3 regions of the Streptacidiphilus sp. BW17 genome follow, and region 2 is predicted to be linked to each of the others. Evidence: riboswitches for the same ligand, from Rfam matches in the RefSeq annotation. Region 2 holds a riboswitch; each other region holds the start of a gene.
What was found. Region 2 has a riboswitch for cobalamin ahead of ABH940_RS10620 (cobalamin biosynthesis protein). Riboswitches for the same ligand answer to the same signal wherever they lie in the genome.
Positions count from the first base shown of each region.

Region 1: linked by a shared signal. The riboswitch ahead of ABH940_RS05530 (ribonucleoside-diphosphate reductase subunit alpha) and the one ahead of ABH940_RS10620 (cobalamin biosynthesis protein) in region 2 are both predicted to bind cobalamin.
Region 3: linked by a shared signal. The riboswitch ahead of ABH940_RS12015 (HoxN/HupN/NixA family nickel/cobalt transporter) and the one ahead of ABH940_RS10620 (cobalamin biosynthesis protein) in region 2 are both predicted to bind cobalamin.

Region 1 covers NZ_JBGCCR010000003.1:327,981-330,236, reverse strand. The annotation lists gene ABH940_RS05535 (GNAT family N-acetyltransferase) at 1-461, shown strand, start outside; cobalamin riboswitch at 605-739, shown strand; gene ABH940_RS05530 (ribonucleoside-diphosphate reductase subunit alpha) at 873-2,256, shown strand, end outside.
Region 2 covers NZ_JBGCCR010000006.1:295,068-297,323, forward strand. The annotation lists gene ABH940_RS10620 (cobalamin biosynthesis protein) at 1-896, opposite strand, end outside; cobalamin riboswitch at 930-1,123, opposite strand; gene ABH940_RS10625 (hypothetical protein) at 1,153-1,308, opposite strand; gene ABH940_RS10630 (NAD(P)/FAD-dependent oxidoreductase) at 1,456-2,256, opposite strand, start outside.
Region 3 covers NZ_JBGCCR010000008.1:12,345-14,600, forward strand. The annotation lists gene ABH940_RS12015 (HoxN/HupN/NixA family nickel/cobalt transporter) at 1-1,026, opposite strand, end outside; cobalamin riboswitch at 1,192-1,332, opposite strand; gene ABH940_RS12020 (helix-turn-helix transcriptional regulator) at 1,370-2,256, opposite strand, start outside.

The sequences.
Region 1 (2,256 bases), on a different contig from region 2:
TCGTTGCCGAGGCCTTCATCCACGACGGTCACACCGAGCGGGACGGCGACTACGCCAAGCTGCTGCGCGATCCGGGCGACCGGGCCGAGAAGGCGGAGTTGCTCGTCGCGGTGGACGAGGAGACGGGCGCGGTCCTCGGCTCGGTGACCTTCGCCCCGCCCGGCTCCCCCTACGCGGACCTGGCGCAGGGTCAGGAGGGCGAGTTCCGGATGCTGGCCGTCTCCCCGGACCCGGCCGCCCGCGGACGCGGCATCGGCGAGCTGATGGTCCGTGCCGTGATCGACCGCGCCCGGGAGCTCGGACTGCCCCGGATCGTCATGTCATCACAACAGCAGATGGCTTTCGCGCACCGGATATACGGGCGTCTCGGCTTCGCCCGGACCCCCGAACGCGACTGGTCGCCGATCCCCGGCATGGTCCTCTTCACCTACGCACTGGAGCTGTCCGGCTCGCCTGCGTGATGCCCGCAGGCAGGAGCCGCGACGCCTCAGCCGGTGCCCGGAGTGCGCCGCAGCAGTGCTCCAGCGGGGCAGCCGAGTGATCGAACGGTTACTCGAACGAATCACGCCGCGACACAACATCTGGTGGTGCGTGACGCACCTGCCCCTAGATGTATGCTCATGCTCGCTGTCGAAGCAGGGGAACCCGGTGCGATTCCGGGACTGCCCCGCAACGGTGAGCGGCTGCCGATCCGGCCTGTCCGCGAGTCCGATGACCTGCCGTCAGCGCGTCCTCGGCCTGCCCGGCCGCGGGCGCTGCAACCGGGCCTCGTGGGTGGGCCGACGGGCTGCTTCGCGCTGCTCTGCTCCCGCCTGCCTTCTCACGCGACCCGTGCCTCAGCCACCGGCCGCCAACGAGGAGCGTGCGCGTACATGACGGACATCGCCGTCCCCACCCTGCCCCAGCCCACCCGTGAGCCCGACGCCCGTGGTGGCGCCGCCGACGCTCCCGGCACCGCGCTGCTGGTCACGCTCACCGAGCGGTCCGCAGACCTGACCCAGGTCGACCCGGGCCGCGTCGCCGCCGCCGCGCTGCGTGGCCGCAGCGCCCAGGCCGACTACGCGGAGCTGCGCGGGCTGGCCATCGGGGCCGCCGCCGCGCTGATCGCCGAGGACCCGCAGTACTCGCGTCTGGCGGCCCGGCTGCTGGCCGAGGAGGTCCGCGAGGAGGCGGCTGGTCAGGGCTCGTCCTGCTTCGCCGAGTCCGTGGCCGTCGGCCACCGCGAGGGTCTGATCGGCGACGCCACCGCCGCCTTCGTCGCCGCGCACGCCGACGCACTGGACGCCGTCGTCGACCAGCAGGCCGACGACCGCTTCGAGTACTTCGGCCTGCGCACGCTCTACTCCCGCTACCTGCTGCGCCACCCGATCACCCGTCAGGTGATCGAGACGCCGCAGCAGTTCATGCTGCGGGTGGCGTGCGGGCTGGAGGTCGGGGGCAACGAGAAGTCGGTGGCCGAGGTCGCCGAGCTGTACGGGCTGATGAGCCGCCTGGAGTACCTGCCCAGCTCGCCGACGCTGTTCAACTCCGGCACCCGGCACCCGCAGATGTCCTCCTGCTACCTGCTGGACTCGCCGCTGGACGAGCTGGACTCGATCTACAGCCGCTACGCGCAGATCGCCCGGCTCTCCAAGCACGCGGGCGGCATCGGTCTGTCCTACTCCCGGATCCGCTCGCGCGGCTCGCTGATCCGCGGCACCAACGGCCAGTCCAACGGCATCGTCCCGTTCCTGCGCACCCTCGACTCCTCCGTCGCCGCGGTCAACCAGGGCGGTCGCCGCAAGGGCGCGGCCTGCGTCTACCTGGAGACCTGGCACGCCGACATCGAGGAGTTCCTGGAGCTCCGCGACAACACCGGTGAGGAGGCGCGCCGCACGCACAACCTCAACCTGGCGCACTGGATCCCGGACGAGTTCATGCGCCGCGTCGAGACCGACGGCGACTGGTCGCTCTTCTCCCCCGGCGACGTCCCCGAGCTGGTCGACCTGTGGGGCGCCGAGTTCGACGCCGCCTACGTCAAGGCCGAGCAGGACGGCAAGGCCGTCCGCAGCATCCCGGCCCGGACCCTGTACGCGCGGATGATGCGCACCCTGGCCCAGACCGGCAACGGCTGGATGACCTTCAAGGACGCCTCCAACCGCGCCGCCAACCAGACCGCGCTGCCCGGCCGCACGGTCCACTCCTCGAACCTCTGCACCGAGATCCTGGAGATCACGGACGACTCCGAGACGGCCGTCTGCAACCTGGGTTCGGTCA
Region 2 (2,256 bases):
GTCGCCAGCGCCAGCGCGCCCACCCGGCGTGAAAGCCGACAGGCGCGCTCCACGTCCGCGACCGCGACCGGCCGCAACTCCGCACCCAGAACCGGTCGGTGCTCGACCCGCTCCCCGTAGCGGAGCGTGCCCCCGAGCCGCACTCCCAACGCGCCCGCGAAGGCAGCCTCCGCATGACCGGCGTTCGGGCTCGGGTGCGCGCCCGCGTCACGCCTCCAGACGCGCCACGCGCGCCCCCGGTCCTCGCTCGCCGCGACGGTCAGCAGCGCCGTCAGCCGTGCCCCCGGCCACCCGGCCACGTCGTCCAGCCGCGCCGACGCCCAGCCGAACCGCAGCAGCCGCGGTGAGCGGTGACCCACCATCGCGTCCAGCGTGTTGACGGCCCGGAACGCCAGCAGCCCCGGCGCGCCCGCGAGCGCGCCCCAGATCAGTGCGTTGACGACGGCGTCGGCGGTGTTCTCGCCGACGGACTCGACGACCGCGCGGGCGATCTCCTGCGCGTCCAGCTGACGCGGGTCACGCCCGCACAGGTGCGGCAGACGTTCGCGCGCCGCCTCGATGTCCCCGCGCTCCAGCGCGGACGCGATCCCGCGCGCCTCGCGGACGAGTGACGCGCCCCCGAGAACCGCCCAGGCGGACGCGGCGGCGAGGGCCGCCTGAGCGGGGCGCGAGCGCCGCAGCGTGCGCTCCGTCACCAGCGCGCCCCCGGCGACGGAACCGACCGCGGCGAGCGTGAAGACTGCTCCCGAGCCGCGATGGTCCTTGTAGAGACGCCGCTCCAGCGCGGCGGCGAAACGCCCGAACCCGGCTACCGGATGACCACGTCGGGGGTCGCCGAACACGGCGTCGGCGGCATAGCCCACCACGGCCCCGTACGCGAACGCGCTGCTGCGCACCGCTGCGTGTCCTCACTCAGGGTCCGCGCCCTGGATCGACGATCCGAAGGCGAGAGTCTCCTGGCTTCCGGATCGACGCACCTACGGGCCTTCCAGCGGCGATGTGCTGCCGTGGCCGTCGTTCGCAGGTGCTCCCCGGTGACAGTGGCGGGACCGCGCCGGATTTGCACCGGCTTCCTCTCCTTGCCTCCGATTGGCGTAAGGATCCCACCATGTCGCCGGACGCAGCGTCAACCGACCGGGTCGGTGTCGCGGATCACGGACGTTGCTGCTTGAGCAGTTCGACGGACTTCTGCACCACCTGGTCGGCGGGGCTCGTGGGCGGGCTGAGGACGTGATCCTCGAACCAGGAAAGGCCAAGGATGACTATCAGTCCCAGCGGGGCGACAAGCAGGCACAGGAAGACAGACATGGGCACCCCAAGGTGTCGAATGCTGCAGGCCCGGACGGACCCCGATCCGTCCCTCCAACAGCGTCCGTCACCCTGGCGGAATCCGCACGTCGGGTATTGCTTGAGGCTTTGTTCCCGCAGGTGGTGCGACTACGTTCAGTGCCGTTTCTAGTGCCGCCCGGAAATCACGTCCGCGACCTTCGCGACGGGGGAGGTCCCCGCGCGCCCGCCGCGTTCCTGTCGGTCGGCGAAGTGGTACGCCGCGTACAGCCCGTGCACCCCGATCCACCGGAACGGTTCCGGCTCCCACCGGCGGACCGTGTGGTCCACCCACGGCAGGTCCGTCAGGTCCGTCGCCTCGCCGCGCACCAGGTCGCGCAGCGTCCGCGCGGCGAGGTTCGTCGTGGTGACGCCGCTGCCGACGTAGCCTCCGGCCCAGCCCAGGCCGGACGCCTGGTCGACGGCGACCGTGGAGCACCAGTCGCGCGGCACGCCCAGCACGCCCGACCAGGCGTGGTCGACCGCGACACCCCGCGCTGCGGGGAAGAAGCCGGTCAGGATCTCGGTCAGCTGGTCGATCGTCTTCGCCGCCGTCGAGCCGTCGTTGTCCGTGCGAGAGCCGAAGCGGTAGGGGACGCCGCGTCCGCCGAGCGCGATCCGGTCGTCCGCCGTCCGCTGCGCGTACATGTACGCGTGCGCGAAGTCGCCCAGCGTCTCGCGGCCGTCCCAGCCGACGGAGTCCCAGAAGGAGGCGGGCAGCGGTGCGGTGACGATCATGGAGGAGTTCATCGGCAGCCAGGTGCGCTTCTCGCCGCGCAGGTTGGCGGTGAAGCCCTCCGTGCAGCGCAGCACGTACCGGGCCGAGACGGTGCCCTGGTCGGTGACGGCGCGCGCGGGGGCCGTGCCGACGGCGGGCAGGATCTCGGTGACCGTCGTGCCCTCGTAGATCCTGACGCCCAGTCGCTCCGC
Region 3 (2,256 bases), on a different contig from region 2:
CGTCCCTCCGGCGAGACCGGTCTGCCAGCGGGACTCGATCTTGCCGTAACGCCAGTAGAGCAGCGCGACGACCCAGGTGAGGGCGAACAGCCCAGCGATGACGAAGCCGGCCTTGTTGATGTCGAAGTTGGCCATGAAGTCCCAGAAGCCGCCGGTGAGATGGAGCTCGCTGGTGAGTACGCCGAGCACCTCGATGGTGCCGATCAGGAAAGCGGCGGCGATGGAGAGGCCGGTGATGACGAGGTTGTAGTAGACCTTGCGCACAGGTCGCGCGAAGGCCCAGCCGTAGGCGAAGTTCATGAAGAAGCCGTCGAAGGTGTCGAAGAGGATCATGCCGCCGGAGAAGAGCAGCGGCAGCGCCAGCACGGCGTAGAACGGCAGCCCGGCGGTGGCGGCGTAGGCGGTGGCGGCGAGCAGGACGACCTCGGTGGCGGTGTCGAAGCCGATGCCGAAGATCATGCCCACGAAGAAGAGCTGCCAGGTGTGGTTGATGGAGCGCATGAAGCGGCCGAAGAAGCGCCACATCAGCCCGCGCGCCTGGAGCTGCCTTTCGAGCTCCTCCTCGTCGAAGGTGCCCCGGCGCATGTCGCGGAAGACCTTGAAGATCCCGGCGAGCACGATCAGGTTGAGCGCGGCGATCAGGTAGAGGAACCCGGCGGAGGTGAGCGTGCCGAGCATGCCGCCCAGCGTCTCGTAGGTCGAGTTCGGGTCGACCATCGCGCCGAAGACGGCCTTGGCGGCGACGGTGATGCCGACGCCTACGGCGGAGACGACCGTGGAGTGGCCGAGGGCGAAGAAGAAGCCACTGGCCAGGGGACGTTGACCGTCCGCCAGTAGCTTGCGGGTGGAGTTGTCGATCGCGGAGATGTGGTCCGCGTCGAAGGCGTGACGCGCGCCCAGCGTCCAGGCGGTGAACGCGACGCCGAGGCCGACGCCGAGCTTGTCGTAGTGGAAGTGGTGGGGGAGCACAGTGAAGATGTAGATGCCCCAGCCGACGCCGTTCAGCAGCAGAATCACCAGGGACATCACCCCGATCCTGGTCCATTCCGCGGGACTCAGGGACTGACGGACCATCTGTAGCTTGGCGACGAACGCGGACACTGGGCATCCTCCTCGGGACGCTCACAGGTCGGCGCGGCCTGGTCGGAGACTCCCGGAGGGCCCGGTCCGGACCGACCTTCCTGCGAGGCTGGTTTCCAGGAGTGCGACGCCAGGCGACCGGACTTGCCCTCACTCGTGCCGAGGGGTTCACCGTTGCGGGACAGCGCCGGATTCTCACCGGACTTCGCTGACGCTGCACTGTCCCCGCGCAGTGAGGGGACCTTCGGCAGCCTAGAGGTGGCGGGGGCTCGGGTACAAGCCTGCACATCTAAGCAGGTGTCTGATTCACTGCCGAGGACGGTGCGGACGTCGGCTGGTACCGGGCGGCGAGGGTACGCACCGTCTCGGTGATGCGGTCGCGGAGTTCGGCCGGTGCCAGGACCTCGACGTCCGCGCCGAGCCGGAGGAACTCCTGGTGGGCGTGGTCGATCGACTCGATGGGCACCCGGGTCTCGGTCCATCCGTCCTGTGCTGCTCCGTCGCCCAAGGCCGTTACGCCGAGGCGGCGGGCGCCCTCCGGGGTGAGCCGGACCAGGGCCTCCCCGGTGTGCAGCCGGGTGTGGAAGTCGGCCAGACTGCTGCTCCAGTGCGCGGCCAGGTCGAACCTGTCCGGGATGGCGAACTCCTGATCCAGCATATGGACTTCGAGGATCTGGTCGACCCGGTAGGTGCGGATCCCGGACGGCCCGCCGGCGGCCAGGTACCAGCGTCCGGCCTTGAGGACCAGCCCGTACGGCTCGACCCGCCGCTCGATCTCCTCCGGCGCCCGCCAGCGCCGGTACCGCATGAGGACCGCTCGCCGCGCCCAGAGCGCGGCGGCGACCGCGGGCAGGTGAGGCGTGCTCTCGGCCTCGCCGTACCAGCCGGGGGCGTCGAGCAGGAAGCTCCGCCGGATCCGCTCGGCCTGCTCGCGCAGCTCCGCTGGAAGTGCGGCCCGCAGCTTGAGCTGGGCGGTCACCAGCGCCTCGCCGAGGCCGAGTTGGGCGGCGGCGTCCGGGAGCGCCGTCAGGAACGCGGCCTGCGCCTCGTCCGGGGTCAACCCGGTGAGCCGGGTCCGGTAGCCGTCGACCAGCTGGTAGCCGCCCGCGTGTCCCGCCTCGCCGTACAGCGGGATGCCGGCGGCGGCGAGCGCGTCGACGTCCCGGTAGACCGTGC